3 regions of the Streptomyces sp. NPDC049970 genome follow, and region 3 is predicted to be linked to each of the others. Evidence: riboswitches for the same ligand, from Rfam matches in the RefSeq annotation. Region 3 holds a riboswitch; each other region holds the start of a gene.
The links. Region 3 has a riboswitch for thiamine pyrophosphate ahead of AB0I83_RS25380 (thiamine ABC transporter substrate-binding protein). Riboswitches for the same ligand answer to the same signal wherever they lie in the genome.
Positions count from the first base shown of each region.

Region 1: linked by a shared signal. The riboswitch ahead of thiC (phosphomethylpyrimidine synthase ThiC) and the one ahead of AB0I83_RS25380 (thiamine ABC transporter substrate-binding protein) in region 3 are both predicted to bind thiamine pyrophosphate.
Region 2: linked by a shared signal. The riboswitch ahead of thiO (glycine oxidase ThiO) and the one ahead of AB0I83_RS25380 (thiamine ABC transporter substrate-binding protein) in region 3 are both predicted to bind thiamine pyrophosphate.

Region 1 is NZ_JBFALP010000005.1:432,547-438,181, forward strand. It holds gene AB0I83_RS13145 (cupin domain-containing protein) at 1-309, shown strand, start outside; gene AB0I83_RS13150 (DUF5326 family protein) at 487-696, shown strand; gene AB0I83_RS13155 (helix-turn-helix domain-containing protein) at 1,025-1,792, shown strand; gene AB0I83_RS13160 (SsgA family sporulation/cell division regulator) at 1,894-2,331, shown strand; gene AB0I83_RS13165 (YibE/F family protein) at 2,385-3,740, opposite strand; TPP riboswitch at 3,812-3,945, shown strand; gene thiC (phosphomethylpyrimidine synthase ThiC) at 3,938-5,635, shown strand, end outside.
Region 2 is NZ_JBFALP010000018.1:49,044-54,678, reverse strand. It holds gene metF (methylenetetrahydrofolate reductase [NAD(P)H]) at 1-268, opposite strand, end outside; gene thiE (thiamine phosphate synthase) at 508-1,158, opposite strand; gene AB0I83_RS25840 (Rv2175c family DNA-binding protein) at 1,406-1,771, opposite strand; gene AB0I83_RS25835 (FAD-dependent oxidoreductase) at 1,831-3,072, opposite strand; TPP riboswitch at 3,205-3,317, shown strand; gene thiO (glycine oxidase ThiO) at 3,315-4,532, shown strand; gene thiS (sulfur carrier protein ThiS) at 4,529-4,753, shown strand; gene AB0I83_RS25820 (thiazole synthase) at 4,756-5,550, shown strand.
Region 3 is NZ_JBFALP010000017.1:96,746-102,380, reverse strand. It holds gene AB0I83_RS25390 (phosphatidate cytidylyltransferase) at 1-596, shown strand, start outside; gene rlmN (23S rRNA (adenine(2503)-C(2))-methyltransferase RlmN) at 1,114-2,220, shown strand; TPP riboswitch at 2,287-2,403, shown strand; gene AB0I83_RS25380 (thiamine ABC transporter substrate-binding protein) at 2,475-3,569, shown strand; gene AB0I83_RS25375 (iron ABC transporter permease) at 3,614-5,230, shown strand; gene AB0I83_RS25370 (ABC transporter ATP-binding protein) at 5,233-5,635, shown strand, end outside.

The sequences.
Region 1 (5,635 bases), on a different contig from region 3:
TTCAGACTCGACGAGCTGGAGGCGGAACGTGCCGCCAACGACGGTGCCTACCTGCAGTTCGTCCGGGAACGCAACATGTCCGTCGGCCTCTACGCCCTGGACGCCGGCGAGCTCGACCCGCAGCAGCCGCACAAGCAGGACGAGGTGTACCTCGTGGTGAGTGGCCGCGCGTCGATCACGGTCGGTACGGAGACGACACAGGTGGGCAGGGGGAGCGTGGTGTACGTGCCGGCGGGGGCCGCCCACAGGTTCCACCACATCACGGAGGACCTCCGGGTGATGGTGGTCTTCTCTCCCCCGGAGGGCTGAGCGTCCTGCCGGTGCCGACGACGCCCGAGGGCTGTCCCGTAATCCCTGGCAGGCGCGCGCCGACAGCCCTTAGGGGATCGTTCAGGGAACTCCAGGGGCTTCCGGCCCCCCACCGGCCACCCCCGCGCCTCTAGCATCGGAGCAGGAACTCATGGAGACGAGGTAGCGGTGATGGCGGTGCGGGAGATTTTCGCGGGGATGCCCTGGTGGGTGAAGTGGGTCGCGGTGCCTCTCATCGCGATCGTGCTGTTCGGAGGCCTGATCGCCAGCGTGGTCGGATTCGTCATCGGCCTGCTCTTCAAGGTGCTGGTCTTCGTCGTCCTGGTGGGCGGTCTGGTCTTCGTCGTACGGAAGTTCACGACGTCGTCCTCGCGCAGCGACTGGTAAGCGACTGGTGGGGGTCCCCGTCGCCGCCGACGGGGCGACGACGTCCGGGCGGCCGCGCGCGGATATCGCGGCGTCGAGAAGCGGTACCGCGGTCGCCGATTCGGTCGTTAGCCCAGCGGAGCTAAGTCCAGGACGAAACCTCTCGCGTGGCACATCGTGCCGATACAGTGACGTACCGCTGCCGCCAGCTGGGAAATGACGGATCGTCACCATCCTGCCCAGTGGTTTGTGCGACCGTCCGGTCTGCGGACCCCAGTCTCGCGGCGGGCTCGTGGGGGCGGCCCCCGCGAGAGGGCTGACAGCCCGTCACCATGCCTGGGGGTGACCTGTGACCACGGCACCGAGTACAGCTGTCCCGACGCTGATCGGTTCTGTTCAGCGGGCGTTGCGACTTATGGAGGCTGTGGGCACCCATCGGGACGGTGCGCCGGCCAAACAGCTCGCCAGGGAGGCGGGTCTTCCCCTCCCCACCGCCTACCACCTGTTGCGAACCCTGACCCACGAGGGCTACCTCCGGAGGGAGAACGGCGTCTTCCTCTTCGGTGCCGCTGCCGAGCGACTGGGGGGCGGCCCCGCCACCCCGCGTCCGGGTGTGATCGTCGACTCGCTCGCGCACTGGGCCGAGGTCGTCGGCGCCCCGGTGTACTGCGCCCTGTACCGGGAGGGCGAGATCGAGATGGTGGCGGTTGCCGATTCGCCCGCCGCCCCCGCGGTGCACGAGTGGGTCTCGTTCCGAGAGGCCGGCCATGCCCACGCGATCGGACAGTGCCTTCTGGGGCAGCTCGACGAGCGCGCGCGTGAGGATCATCTGGACCGGTATCCCGTCCGGCAGCTGACGCGTTACTCCGTACGGGACCGCCAGGCGCTCCTGGACCGGCTCAGGGCGATGAAACATTCGGAACCGGTCGTCGAACGACAGGAGTACGCCATCGGAACGGTCTGCGCGGCCATCCCGATCACCGTCGGATCCGCCGTGGCCGCGATGGCTGTATCTCTACCCTTGCATCAAGAGGAACGGTTGCTCGCCGCAATCGAACAACTACGCTGTGAAGTGACTACGCTCTTGCGCTCGTTCGTGTTCTCTATCAGTATCTGAAAAATCACTCCTTGTGATCTGCTATCGCGTGCACCACGATGGCGTCAATAGGGCCATGGGGGATCATTCCTGGCCAGTTTCATCTACTGCGGGGTTGAACGATGCGCGAGTCGGTTCAAGCAGAGGTCATGATGAGCTTCCTCGTCTCCGAGGAGCTCTCCTTCCGTATTCCGGTGGAGCTCCGGTACGAGGTCAGCGATCCGTATGCGATCCGGATGACCTTCCACCTCCCGGGTGACGCCCCCGTCACCTGGGCTTTCGGCCGTGAGCTGCTGCTCGACGGCCTCAACAGCCCCAGTGGTGACGGCGATGTGCACATCGGCCCGACCGAGCCCGAAGGGCTCTCGGACGTACACATCCGGCTCCAGGTCGGCGCGGACCGCGCGCTCTTCCGGGCCGGTACGGCACCTCTCGTGGCGTTCCTCGACCGGACGGACAAGCTGGTGCCATTGGGGCAGGAGCACACTCTGAGTGACTTCGAGGGCAATCTGGAAGAGGCTCTGGGCCGCATCCTCGCCAAGGAACAGAACGCCGGCTGAACAGCTGAACATCGAACACCGGCAGCCCGGAACCATGTACCCGGTGCCCCGGATCACCTCTTGCGGCGTCGTCCCCTCCCGGTCCGTGCGGGTGCTGGAGCTCCGGCTTCCGCGCCGAGCCCCGTACGGTCCGCGGAGACCACCAGGGCCGCGAGCGCCGTCGTCACCGGGACCGAGGCGACCAGCCCGATCGACCCGACCAGTGTCCGGACGATCTCCTCCGCGACCAACTCGCTGTTGGCCACGGTGCCCACGCTGCTCTGGGCGATCGAGAAGAGCAGCAGCAGGGGAAGCGCCGCGCCCGCATAGGCGAGCACGAGAGTGTTGACGACCGAGGCGATGTGATCGCGCCCGATCCTGATGCCCGCCCGGTAGAGCCCTCGCACGCCCATCGTGGGGTCTGCCTGATGCAGTTCCCACACGGCGGACGTCTGGGTGACGGTCACGTCGTCGAGCACGCCGAGCGAACCGATGATCACACCGGCCAGCAGGAGTCCGCTCATGTCGATGTCCGGATACAGGCCGTGGATGAGGCCGGTGTTGTCGTCCGTGTTGCCGGACAGGTGGGCCCAGCCGATGAAGAGCGAGCCCAGCAGCCCGATCAGCACGAGGGAGATGAGCGTGCCGATGACGGCGACCGACGTACGGGCCGTCAGCCCGTGGCAGGCGTAGAGGGCGATCAGCATGATCGCGCTCGCCCCGATGACGGCGACGACCAGCGGATTCGAGCCCTGCAGGATCGCCGGCAGGATGAACAGCGTCAGCACGGCGAAGGAGACGGCGAGGGCGATCAGCGCCATCAGCCCGCGCAGCCGGCCCACCACGACCACCGCGACGGCGAAGATCCCGGCCAGCAGTGCCATCGGCAGCGTGCGGTCCACGTCCGTCACCGAGTACTGGAGATCGCGCGGCGCGTCGGGGGCGTAGGCCACGACCACCCCCTGGCCCTCCTCCAGTTGCCGGGTGGCGTCTGGCTGGATGACCTCGACGAACTCACGGCCCTTGTCCTCGCCGGTCGTCACCTGGACCGTGGCCTTCTTGCACTGTCCCGACTGCTCGTCGACGGCCTCCCTGCCCGAGGGCGTGGAGGTGTCCCCGGTCGGCGGCACCTGCGAGGCGTTGACCTCCGCGCAGTCGACCGCGACGACCTTCACCACCGTGCCGTCCTGGGTCTGCCGGTCGAAGCCGACACCGGTGCGCTCGTGGGCGGGCGCCCCACCGGGCCAGAGCGCCACGAGACCGACCAGCACGGCGGTGGCGAACGGGATCACCACCGCCGCGATGACCTTGCGCAGATGCCTGGACACCGGCGCTGCCGGGCCGTGGCTGTGTGTGTGGCCGTGCGCATGACTCTGGGTGCTGCCTGCTGCGGGGCCGTGGGGTTCGGGGGCGCTTCCGGGGGACGTCACCCGGCGATCATCCCAAGAACGGTGGAGGCCCTCTGGCCAGCATGCCGGACGGGAGGTTAGCGTGGACTCACATTTGCACACGCGGGAGCTCGGAGCACCGGGCTGAGAGGGCGCTGACCTCCGTACATCCGTACGGAACAAGCTGCGCCGACCGCCGAACCTGTTACCGGGTAATGCCGGCGTAGGGAGTAGGTCTCATGACCACAGCGGACGCACGCATGCCTGCCTCCACGCAGAACGCGCAGAACACGCGTGATGCGGAGAACGACGAGGCCGGGAAGTCCATCGGCTGGCACAAGGGGTACGTCCAGGGCTCTCGCCCGGACCTCCGGGTGCCGGTCCGTCAGGTGCACCTCACCAACGGCAACGACGTGACGCTGTACGACACGTCCGGGCCGTACACCGATCCCACCACCGAAACCGATGTCCGTCGCGGGCTCGCCCCTCTCCGGGAGAACTGGATCATCGCCCGGGGCGACACCGAGGAGTACGCGGGCCGCCCCGTGCGCCCCGAGGACGACGGGCTCAAGCACACCTCGCCGCGTGGGGGATCCCCCCTGACCGAGCGGAGCCGAGAGCCCGGGGAGGGCCTGCGCAACCTCGACGCCGTCTTCCCCGGCCGCCCGCGCCGGCCCCGGCGAAGCCGCGACGGCCGTCCGGTCACCCAACTCGCCTACGCCCGACGAGGCGAGATCACCCCGGAGATGGAGTACGTCGCGATCCGCGAGAACGTCGCTCCCGAGGTCGTGCGGGAGGAGATCGCTGCCGGTCGGGCCGTGTTGCCCGTCAACGTCAACCACCCGGAGATCGAGCCGATGATCATCGGCAAGCGGTTCCTGGTGAAGGTCAACGCCAACATCGGCAACTCCGCGGTCACCTCGTCGATCGAGGAGGAGGTGGACAAGATGACCTGGGCCACGAAGTGGGGGGCCGACACGGTCATGGACCTCTCCACCGGCCGCAACATCCACACCACCCGCGAGTGGGTACTGCGCAACTCGCCCGTGCCGATCGGCACCGTGCCGCTCTACCAGGCCCTCGAGAAGGTCGACGGCCGGGCCGAGGAGCTGACCTGGGAGATCTACAAGGACACCGTCGTCGAGCAGGCCGAACAGGGCGTCGACTACATGACGGTGCACGCCGGTGTCCGCCTGCCGTACGTCCCGCTGACGGCACGTCGCAAGACCGGCATCGTCTCCCGCGGCGGATCGATCATGGCGGCCTGGTGCCTGGCGCACCACAAGGAGTCGTTCCTGTACGAGCACTTCGAGGAGCTCTGCGAGATCCTCGCGGCCTACGACGTGACGTACTCGCTCGGTGACGGGCTGCGCCCCGGGTCCATCGCCGACGCCAACGACGAGGCGCAGTTCGCCGAACTCCGGACGCTCGGCGAACTCAACACCGTGGCGAAGCGGTTCGGCGTCCAGACCATGATCGAGGGCCCTGGCCACGTCCCGATGCACAAGATCAAGGAGAACATCGACCTCCAGCAGGAGATCTGCGAAGAGGCCCCCTTCTACACGCTCGGCCCGCTGACCACCGATGTCGCGCCGGCGTACGACCACATCACCTCGGGCATCGGGGCGGCGATGATCGCCTGGTGGGGTACGGCGATGCTCTGCTACGTCACGCCCAAGGAGCATCTGGGGCTTCCGAACCGGGACGACGTGAAGACCGGCGTCATCACCTACAAGATCGCGGCGCATGCGGCTGACCTCGCCAAGGGGCACCCCGGGGCGCAGGAGTGGGACGACGCGCTGTCGGACGCCCGGTTCGAGTTCCGCTGGGAGGACCAGTTCAACCTGGCGCTCGACCCGGACACGGCACGGGAGTTCCACGACGAGACCCTGCCGGCCGAGCCGGCGAAGACGGCGCACTTCTGCTCCATGTGCGGG
Region 2 (5,635 bases), on a different contig from region 3:
GCGCGACCGGGGTGAGCGTGGAGTCCGCGGCGATCCGCTGCGTCGCCCGGACCGTCCCGGCCCGGGTCGACCCTCCGGCGCCGTACGTCACGGAGACGAAACTCGGTCCGACCGCCTCGACCCGCCGCAGGGCGTTCCAGAGGTTCCGCTCGCCCTTCTCGGTCTTGGGCGCCCAGAACTCGAACGAGTACGACGTCTCGCCGGACGCGAGCAGCTCACGCACGGTCCGCGCGTGATCTGTCCTGGTGGAAGGTGTGCCAAGGGCCATACTGGGAGGTTAACCAGGGCCGGGCGCTCCCCCAACCAGAGGGAGGGAATTGACCGGAATGAGGTGGCTTTTGTCCACCCATCGGACACCTCGCTCGGGCACCCTCGCGGGCAGCTCTTCGGACACCCCCTCGGGCATCTCCCAGGCAGCTCCCCGAGCACTCGCGTCGGACGTCCCGGCAGGGCACCGCCGACGGCCCCCGTCCGCCGCCGTCTTGGGCGGCGGACGGGGGGACGGGCTCAGAGGGCGCGCGCCCGGACCCGCCGCGCGAGGGCCTCGGCCGCCGCCGCCGGATCCGCGGCCTCGGTGATCGCGCGTACGACCACGACACGGCGCGCGCCGGCGTCCAGGACCTCGTCCAGGTTGCCTGCGTCGATCCCACCGATGGCGAACCACGGCCGCGCGGTGCCGAGCGAGGCTGCGTAGCGGACGAGGCCGAGGCCCGGGGCGTACCGGCCGGGCTTGGTCGGGGTGGGCCAGCAGGGACCCGTGCAGAAGTAGTCGACGCCGGCCTCGGCGACGGCCGCGTCGACCTCGGACTCGGCGTGGGTGGAGCGGCCGATCACCACGTCGTCGCCGATGACGGCGCGGGCGGCGGGCACCGGAAGGTCCCCCTGCCCGAGGTGCAGCACGTCGGAGCCGATGGCGTGGGCGACGTCGGCCCGGTCGTTCACCGCGAGGAGTGCGCCGTGGCGTCGGCAGGCGTCGGCGAACACCGCGAGGTGTTCGAGCTCCTCGGCCGCCTCCATGCCCTTGTCGCGCAGTTGGACGATGTCCACGCCACCCGCCAGCACGGCGTCGAGGAACCCGGGGAGGTCGCCCTGCCGCTTGCGGGCGTCCGTGCACAGGTAGAGCCGGGCGTCGGAGAGCCGGTCGCGGCGCGTGGACATGATGAGTTCCCCCGTCGTGCGTGAATGGAGCACCGGTGCTCCCGTGGAGCGCGTGTGCACGTGGATGAGCCCGGTGCGTGGATGGGCCCCGGTGTCGACGGACCCTGGGCCCTGGACCCGGACGGGCCCTGGTGCCGGGCCGTCGACGGAGCACGCGTAGGTGGCTCGGCCGCCGCGTCGGAGACAGCCGGGGAGTGGGGTGCGGGCCGTGTGTGCCACGGCCCGCACCCCACTCACGGTCGTCCGGTCAGACGGCGAGCGCCTGGGCGCGGCGCTTCACCTCCGTACCGCGATTCTCACTCAGGGCCTGCGCGGGTGTCCCGGGCAGGCTCGGGTCGGGGGTGAAGAGCCAGTCCAGCATCTCTTCGTCGGTGTAGCCGTCGTCCCTCAGGAGCGTCAGGGTCCCTGCGAGCCCCTTGACCACCTTGTCGCCGTCGATGAAGGCGGCAGGCACCTGGAGCGCCCGGTTCTCACCACGGCGTACGGCGATGAGCTGGCCGTCCTTGACCAGCTGCCGTACGCGCGTCACCTGGACATCGAGCATTTCCGCGATGTCGGGCAGGTGGAGCCAGGCGGGGACGAGAGCATCGATCTTTGCGTCAATCTCGGTCACAGGGACAAGCGTGCCATCCCGGACCGACAGTCGGTACCCGGGCCGACCGTACGGGGCTGTCAGGGCCCCGGGAGGACCGCCGATTTCAGCGGTACGGAGGAGTCGGCGGCGAGTGCCGGATCGATCCGGGCGCCCGATTCGACCAGCTTGCGGCCCTGGGACAGGTCCCGTGGCCTGTTGACCGCCAGCACCGCGACCAGGACACCCTGCCGGAGCCAGCAGACCGTCCAGGACGGATCCGCGGGATCGCCCCGCCACAGCAGCGCCTCGGCTGCGGCGTGGTGGCCGGCGTACTGCACGAAGCGGCCGAACTGCTCGGACCAGAAGTAGGGCACCGGGTCGTACGTCCCGGGTACGCCCGTCGCGAGGGCGGCAGCGACCACCCGGGGGCCCTGGAGCGCGTTGTCCCAGTGGTGGACGAGCAGGCGCTCCCCGTAGCGGGCGGAAGGGAAGGAGGCGCAGTCGCCCACCGCGTACACGTCCGGCAGCGAGGTGCGCAGCGAGTCGTCGGTGGTGACCGAGCCGTCCGGGCCGAGCGCGATTCCCGAACCGGCGAGCCATCCGGTGGCGGGCCGGGCACCGATGCCGACGACCACCGCGCCGGCGGGGATCGCCCGGCCGTCCGCCAGACGGACGGTGCCGGGTTCGACGCGCGCGACCCGGGCGTCCGTCAGGAGCCGGGCTCCGCTCTCGGCGTACCAGGCGGCCATGGGGGCGGCGACCTCTGCGGGCATCGTGCCGGCGAGGGGGCGGTCCGCGGCCTCGACGACGGTGACCTCGCAGCCGGCGTCGCGGGCCGCGGTGGCGAACTCGGCGCCGATCCAGCCGGCCCCGACGACGACCACGTCGTGCTGCCGCTCCAGGACGGGCCGCAGCCGCGCGGCGTCGTCGAGGGTGCGCAGCAGGTGGACGCCGGGTACGCCCTCGGTGCCGGGCAGCACGACCGGCTCGGCTCCGGTGGCGACGACCAGCACGTCGTAGCCGAGGGGCCCTTCCGGGGTGTCCAGTTCGTGCGCCTCCGCGCGCAGGCCGGTCACGTCGAGCCCCAGGCACAGGGTGATGTCCAGGTCCTCGAAGTCGACGTCGAAGGCGGAGTCCTCGGCCTTGCCCAGCAGGACGGCCTTGGACAGCGGCGGGCGGTCGTACGGCTGGTGCGGTTCGGCGCCGACCAGGGTGACGGGCCCCGCGTAGCCCTGTTCGCGCAGGGCCACGGCCGTCTGCACGCCGGCCATGCCCGCTCCCACGACCACGACACCGCGCGGCCGGTGTCCCACTGCCGGGTCCTGCGTCTGCTCGCTCACCCGTCCACCCTAATCACCTGACATGAGGTCAGTTCGCGAGCGCCCCAGCACGCTCGTCCCGGCGCCCGGGGACCGGGCCGCGGGGCACTGCTCCCTTACCGGGCGAGGGCCGCGGAGTTAGGGTGGCCACCGTAAGACACTCGCGGGAGTCCGGGCGTACCGGGCTGAGAGGGAGGCTGACCGGCCTCCGACCGTACGAACCTGATCCGGGTCATGCCGGCGAAGGGAGGGGCTGGACACCCATGGGCATCTCCGCTGACAGTTCCGACGTCCTGGTCGTCGGAGGCGGCATCATCGGGCTGGTGACCGCCTGGCGCGCGGCCCAGCGGGGGCTGAGCACCACGCTCGCCGATCCCGAACCGGGCGGCGGGGCCGCCCAGGTCGCGGCCGGCATGCTCGCCGCCGTCACCGAGCTCCACCACGGCGAGCAGACGCTGCTCGGCCTCAACCTCGCCTCCGCCGCGCGCTATCCGGAGTTCGTGGCCGAACTGGAGGAGGCGAGCGGGCGGACCGTCGGCTTCCGCGCCTGCGGGACCCTGTCCGTAGCGCTGGACTCCGACGACCGGGCCCATCTGCGGGAACTGCACACCCTGCAGCAGCGGTCGGGGCTGGAGTCCGAGTGGCTCAGCGGCCGGGAGTGCCGCCGCCTGGAGCCGATGCTCGCGCCGGGTGTGCGCGGCGGGCTGCGGGTCGACGACGACCACCAGGTGGATCCAAGACGGCTGGCCTCGGCACTGGTCACGGCGTGCGAACGGGCGGGCGTCGCCTTCCGCCGTACCTGGGTCGGGCGCCTGCGCGTCACGGACGGCCGGGCCGTGGGAGCGGTCCTCCGGGACGGTACGGAGTTGGCGGCCGGCCAGGTGGTCCTCGCCGGCGGGAGCCTCAGCGGGCGGCTGGAGGGGGTGCCCGAGGCGGTCGTGCCACCCGTGCGCCCGGTCAAGGGGCAGGTGCTGCGGCTGACCGTGCCGGCCGCGTACGCGCCGTTCCTCAGCAGGACCGTGCGGGCCGTCGTACGCGGCAGCCACGTGTACCTCGTACCGCGCGCCGACGGTGAGCTGGTGATCGGCGCTACCAGTGAGGAGATGGGCTGGGACACCACGGTCACCGCGGGCGGGGTCTACGAACTCCTGCGTGACGCCCACGAGCTGATCCCGGGCATCACCGAACTGCCGCTGACCGAGACCCGGGCGGGACTGCGGCCGGCCTCGCCGGACAACGCGCCGATGCTGGGACCGACGGCGCTGCCCGGTCTGCATCTCGCGACCGGGCACCACCGCAACGGCGTCCTGCTGACCCCGGTCACCGGCGACGTGATGGCGCACGTGCTGACCACGGGTGAGCTGCCCGAGGTGGCCCGCCCCTTCGCACCCGGCCGCTTCGCACGGGCCCCACGGGCCGCCGCACCGGCGGTCCCCGCTTCCCGGTACACCGCCCCCGCGCAGCAGGAGCAGTCCGTATGACACAGCACGTGCCCGCCTCCGTCTCCGTGTCCGTCAACGGGGAACACCGCGACCTCCCCGCCGGCACCGCGCTCGACGCCCTGGTCGCGGCACTGACCCCGGCACCGTCGGGGGTCGCCGCCGCCGTAAACGAGACCGTCGTCCCGCGCGGCCGGTGGGCCGCCACCGCACTCGCCGACGGTGACCGCGTCGAGGTCCTCACCGCTGTCCAGGGAGGCTGACCGTGTCCGACGACCTCTTCACCCTGGGCTCCACCGCCTTCACCTCCCGGCTGATCATGGGAACGGGCGGTGCCCCCAGCCTCGACGTGCTGGAGCGTTCACTGATCGCCTCGGGCACCGAGCTGACCACCGTGGCGATGCGCAGGCTCGACCCGACGGTGCGGGGTTCGGTGCTGTCCGTACTGGAACGCCTCTCCGTGCGGGTGCTGCCGAACACCGCCGGCTGCTTCACCGCGGGAGAGGCCGTGCTGACCGCGCGGCTGGCCCGGGAGGCGCTCGGCACCGACTGGATCAAGCTGGAGGTCGTGGCCGACGAACGGACCCTGCTGCCGGACCCGATCGAGCTGCTGGACGCCGCGGAGGTCCTGGTGGACGACGGTTTCACCGTCCTGCCGTACACCAACGACGACCCGGTTCTGGCCCGCAGGCTGGAGGACGTGGGGTGCGCGGCGATCATGCCGCTCGGCTCCCCCATCGGCTCCGGGCTCGGGATCCGCAACCCGCACAACTTCCAGCTGATCGTCGAGCGGGCCGGGGTCCCGGTGATCCTGGACGCCGGTGCGGGGACCGCGTCGGACGCGGCGCTGGCGATGGAGCTGGGGTGCGCCGCTGTGATGCTCGCCTCGGCGGTGACCCGGGCGCAGGAGCCGGAGCTGATGGCGGCGGCGATGCGGCACGCGGTGGACGGCGGGCGGCTGGCGTACCGGGCGGGACGCATCCCCCGCCGCCATTTCGCCGAGGCCTCCTCGCCCACGGAGGGCAGGGCGGCCCTGGATCCGGAGCGCCCGGCCTTCTGACCTCCGGGCACCGGCGGCCGTCACCTGGTCACAGCACGTGCATACGCCTGTCACGGCTCGGCACCGGAACGGCCCCCGGGAGGCC
Region 3 (5,635 bases):
CCGGCTACGTACGTGAGGCGGAGGGCGCCTGGGTCGCCATGGCGCTCACGGCGCTCGCGGTGCTCGTGTGGAGGATGACGGAGCCGCCCGAGGGCTACCTGAAGGACGTCACGGCGGGTGTGTTCGCCGTCTTCTACGTGCCGTTCCTGGCCACGTTCGTCGCGATGATGCTCACCGCGGACGACGGCGCGTGGCGGGTGCTCACCTTCCTCCTGCTGACCGTGGTCAGCGACACCGGTGCGTACGCCGTCGGCTGGCGCTTCGGCACGCACAAGCTGGCGCCGCGCATCAGCCCCGGGAAGACCCGGGAGGGTCTGTTCGGCGCGGTCGGCTTCGCCATGGTGGCCGGCGCCCTGTGCATGGAGTTCCTGATCGACGGCGGGAGCTGGTGGCAGGGCCTGCTGATGGGCCTTGCGGTCGCTGCCAGCGCCACGCTGGGGGACCTGGGCGAGTCCATGATCAAGCGGGACCTCGGAATCAAGGACATGGGCACGCTCCTGCCGGGCCACGGCGGCATCATGGACCGGCTCGACTCGCTGCTGCCGAGCGCCCCGGTCGTGTGGCTGCTGCTGGTGCTGTTCGTGGGATCCGGCTGAGTCCTGCCGCGTCCCGGTTCCGATGAGGGGGCCCGTCGTCCGGCCGGACGACGGGCCCCCTCATCGTGCGCCGGAGGTGTAACCGCCTCCACGGGGTGCGCGCGGAACGACAGCGCGTAATCAGTCGTTCTCAGGGGGACACCGACCATGCGCGAGTTCAAGGTCTGACTCGACCGCAGTCTCACCGCCCAAGCGCTGCTGGTCTTCGCACTCGCTGTGGGCGTCACCGCCTGCGGGGTCGCCGGCGTCGCCGTACGACGACGCAGAGCCGGCCACGCGGCGGGGACTGCCCACGCGGGATCGCGTTCACCGGCCTGTCGCACCCGTCGAGCGCCCGGTCGCCGTCGCCGCGCACGCCTCGTGCGATCGGTCACCGTACCCACCCGCACCAGGGCCGTCCGCGGGCCGTGGGATGCCCGCCGACCTGCGCCGGAGCCCGACGCGTGGCTTCCGCCCGTGCTGCCCGGTCCCTCGGCGGGCCGGGGCACCACGGCGTGTCTGCGACACTGGATGAACCATGCCTAAGCCCGGAGAACTCACTTTCGTCGCGCCCCGCGGAACCAAGCTGCCGCCGCGCCACCTCGCCGACCTCACACCCGACGAGCGCAAGGAAGCAGTCGCCGCGACCGGCGAGAAGCCCTTCCGAGCCAAGCAGCTGTCGCAGCACTACTTCGCGCGGTACGCGCACGACCCGGCGGAGTGGACCAACATCCCGGCCGCCTCGCGGGGCAAGCTCGCCGAGGCGATGTTCCCGGACCTGATGTCCGTCGTCCGCCACATCAGCTGCGACGACGACACCACCCGCAAGACGCTCTGGAAGATGCACGACGGGACGCTCGTCGAGTCCGTCCTCATGCGCTATCCGGACCGGGTGACCATGTGCATCTCGTCCCAGGCCGGCTGCGGCATGAACTGCCCGTTCTGCGCGACCGGCCAGGCGGGACTCGACCGCAACCTGTCGACCGCCGAGATCGTGCACCAGATCGTGGACGGCATGCGCGCCCTGCGCGACGGCGAGGTTCCGGGCGGTCCTGCGCGGCTGTCCAACATCGTCTTCATGGGCATGGGCGAACCCCTGGCCAACTACAAGCGTGTCGTGGGCGCGATCCGCCGGCTGACGGATCCGGAGCCGGACGGTCTCGGGCTCTCGCAGCGCGGGATCACCGTGTCCACGGTCGGTCTGGTCCCCGCCATGCTCCGCTTCGCCGACGAGGGCTTCAAGTGCCGCCTCGCGGTCTCGCTGCACGCCCCGGACGACGAGCTGCGCGACACGCTCGTGCCGGTGAACACCCGCTGGAAGGTCCGCGAGGTGCTGGACGCCGCATGGGAGTACGCCGAGAAGTCGGGCCGCCGCATCTCCATCGAGTACGCGCTGATCCGCGACATCAACGACCAGGCGTGGCGCGGCGACCGGCTCGGCCGGCTGCTCAAGGGCAAGCGGGTCCACGTCAACCTCATTCCGCTGAACCCGACACCGGGCTCCAAGTGGACCGCCTCGCGGCCCGAGGACGAGAAGGCTTTCGTGGAGGCCATCGCGGCCCACGGTGTGCCGGTCACCGTCCGGGACACCCGTGGCCAGGAGATCGACGGGGCCTGCGGGCAGCTGGCGGCCTCCGAGCGCTGAGAGGGGAGCCGGTCCGGCGGGGCCCACGTGGTCCGGCCGGTGTAGCCTGACCCCGAAATCAACTTCATATTCCGACAGGGGAGCGCCACAGCGCTGAGAGTGCGGCACCGATGACAGGTCGGCCGCAGACCCTCTGAACCTCGCCCGGGTCATTCCGGGTAGGAAGTTCGGACCTTACTCAAGCTGTTGCGCCCTGCCCGCTCGCCGAGCGGGCAGGGCCGCGTCTCTTCCTGGTCACCTCCAGGAGGAATCACATGGACACCACCAAGAAGTGCGCGGTGACGGTGCTCGCCGCCGCGCTCGGCATATCCGCGCTCGCGGGCTGCGGGGCCGCCGACGACAAGGACGGCGGCACGGGTGCCGGGGGCTCCAGGACCGTCACCCTGGTCAGCCATGACTCCTTCAACGCCTCGGACGCCGTCCTGAAGGCGTTCACGAAGGAGACCGGCTACAAGATCAAGGTACTCAAGAGCGGTGACGCCGGAGCCGCCCTCAACCAGGAGATCCTGACCAAGGGCTCCCCGCGCGGCGACGTGTTCTTCGGCGCCGACAACACGCTGCTCTCCCGCGCCCTGGACAACGGCCTGTTCACCCCGTACAAGGCCAAGGGCCTCGACCGCGTCGCGGCCGACACGCAGCTCGACGCCGACCAGCACCGGGTCACGCCCGTCGACACCGGCGACATCTGCGTCAACTACGACAAGAAGTACTTCGCCGACAAGAAGCTGGATCCGCCGAAGACCTTCGACGACCTGCTGAAGCCCGCGTACAAGAACCTCCTGGTCACCGAGAACGCCGCGACCTCCTCGCCCGGCCTCGGCTTCCTGCTCGGCACCGTCGCCGCCCACGGCGAGACGGGCTACCAGGACTACTGGAAGAAGCTGAAGAGCAACGGCGTGAAGGTCGTCGACGGCTGGGAGCAGGCGTACAACGAGGAGTTCTCCGGCTCCGCGGGCGGGAAGAAGACCAAGGCGGACCGGCCGCTCGTCGTCTCCTACGCCTCCAGCCCGCCGGTCGAGGTGCTGTACGCCGATCCGCAGCCCACCGAGGCCCCGACGGGAGTCGCCACCGGCACCTGCTTCCGCCAGATCGAGTTCGCCGGTCTGCTGGACGGTGCGAAGAACGAGGCGGGCGGCAAGGCCCTGCTGGACTTCCTGATCAGCAAGCGGTTCCAGGAGGACATGCCGCTCAACATGTTCGTGAACCCGGTGGCGAAGGACGCCGAACTCCCGGAGATCTTCACGAAGTTCGGCGCCACCGTCGACGAGCCGGCGACCGTGGCCCCGGAGAGGATCGCCAAGAACCGTGAGCAGTGGGTCCAGTCGTGGTCCTCGCTCGTCGTGAAGTAGCCACGCCTCCCGCGTGGCGGGGGAACGCGGTGCGGTTCGGGCTGATGGCCCTGCCCGCCGCGTTCTTCGCCCTGTTCTTCGCCTACCCGGTCGCCGCGATCGTCGGCCGGGGGCTGAAGGCCGACGGGGTCTGGCAGTTCGGCAGGATCGGCACGGTCCTGAGCCGGCCGGACATCCTGGACGTCCTCCGGTTCACCACCTGGCAGGCGCTCGCCTCGACCGTTCTCACCCTGCTCGTCGCGCTGCCCGGTGCCTACGTCTTCGCGCGCTTCGACTTCCCCGGCAAGCAACTGCTGCGCGCCGTGGTGACCGTGCCGTTCGTCCTGCCGACCGTCGTGGTGGGCACGGCGTTCCTGGCGCTGCTGGGACGCGGCGGGTTCCTCGACGAGCTCTGGGGCGTACGCCTCGACACCACCGTCTGGGCGATCCTGCTCGCCCACGTCTTCTTCAACTACGCGGTCGTCGTACGCACCGTGGGCGGGCTCTGGTCGCAGCTCGACCCCCGCCAGGAGGAGGCCGCCCGGGTGCTCGGGGCCGGACGCCTCGCCGCCTGGCGGCGGGTGACCCTGCCCGCGCTGGCGCCCGCGGTCGCGGCCGCGGCGCTCATGGTCTTCCTCTTCACGTTCACCTCCTTCGGCGTCGTCCAGATCCTCGGTGGTCCGGCCTACTCCACCCTGGAGGTGGAGATATACCGGCAGACCGCGCAACTGCTCGACCTGCCGACCGCCGCCGTGCTGACCCTGGTGCAGTTCGCCGCGGTCGCCGGGATCCTCGCCGTGCACGCCTGGACCGTACGGCGCAGGGAGACCGCGCTGAAGCTCGTCGACCCGGCACAGACCTCCCGGCCCCCACGCGGCGCGGGGCAGCGGGCGCTGCTCGGCGGCGTCCTGCTCAGCGTCCTGCTGCTCATCCTGCTGCCGCTCGGCGTGCTGGTGGAACGTTCGCTGGACACCTCCGGCGGCTACGGGTTCGCCTTCTACCGCGCGCTGCAGTCCGCCGACGCGAGCGGGTCCACCTTCCTGGTGCCGCCGCTCGACGCCATCGGCAACTCCCTGCGCTACGCCTTGGTGGCGACCCTCATCGCGCTGGTGATCGGCGGGCTCGCCGCCGCCGCGCTGACCAGGCGACGTGCGGGACGGCTTGTGCGGGGCTTCGACGCCCTGCTGATGCTGCCGCTCGGGGTGTCGGCGGTCACCGTCGGCTTCGGCTTCCTGATCACCCTCGACGAGCCACCGCTGGACCTGCGCACGACCTGGATCCTCGTCCCGCTCGCGCAGGCACTGGTGGGCGTCCCCTTCGTCGTACGGACCATGCTGCCCGTCCTGCGCGCGGTGGACGACCGGCTGCGTGAGGCCGCCGCGGTGCTCGGCGCCTCGCCGCTGCGGGCCTGGCGCGAGGTCGACCTGCCGCTGGTGCGCCGGGCCGTACTGGTGGCCGCGGGCTTCGCGTTCGCCGTCTCGCTCGGCGAGTTCGGCGCGACCGTGTTCATCGCGCGCCCGGACAACCCCACGCTGCCCGTCGCGGTGGCCAGGCTGCTCGGGCGTTCCGGGGAGCTCAACTACGGCCAGGCGATGGCCCTCAGCACGATTCTGATGCTCGTCTGCGCGGTGTCGCTGCTCGTGCTCGAACGTATCCGCACCGACCGATCCGGGGAGTTCTAGAGATGCTGGCAGTGGAGTCGGCCACGGTCCGGTTCGGGAGGCGGACCGCGCTGGACGCGGTGGACCTGGAGGTCGCGGACCACGAGATCGTCTGCGTGCTGGGGCCGAGCGGCAGCGGGAAGTCGACGCTGCTGCGGGCCGTGGCCGGGCTGCGGCCCCTGGACGGCGGGCGCGTGCTGCTGGACGGCACCGACCAGGCGCCGCTGCCCGTGCACCGGCGCGGCCTCGGCCTGATGTTCCAGGACCACCAGCTGTTCCCGCACCGGGACGTCGGCGCGAACGTCGCCTTCGGGCTGCGGATGCACGGCGTCCCCCGCGCCGAGCGCGAGCGCAGGGCCGAGGAGCTCCTGGACCTGGTCGGCCTGCCCGGTGCGGGCCGGCGGGCCGTCGCCGCCCTGTCCGGCG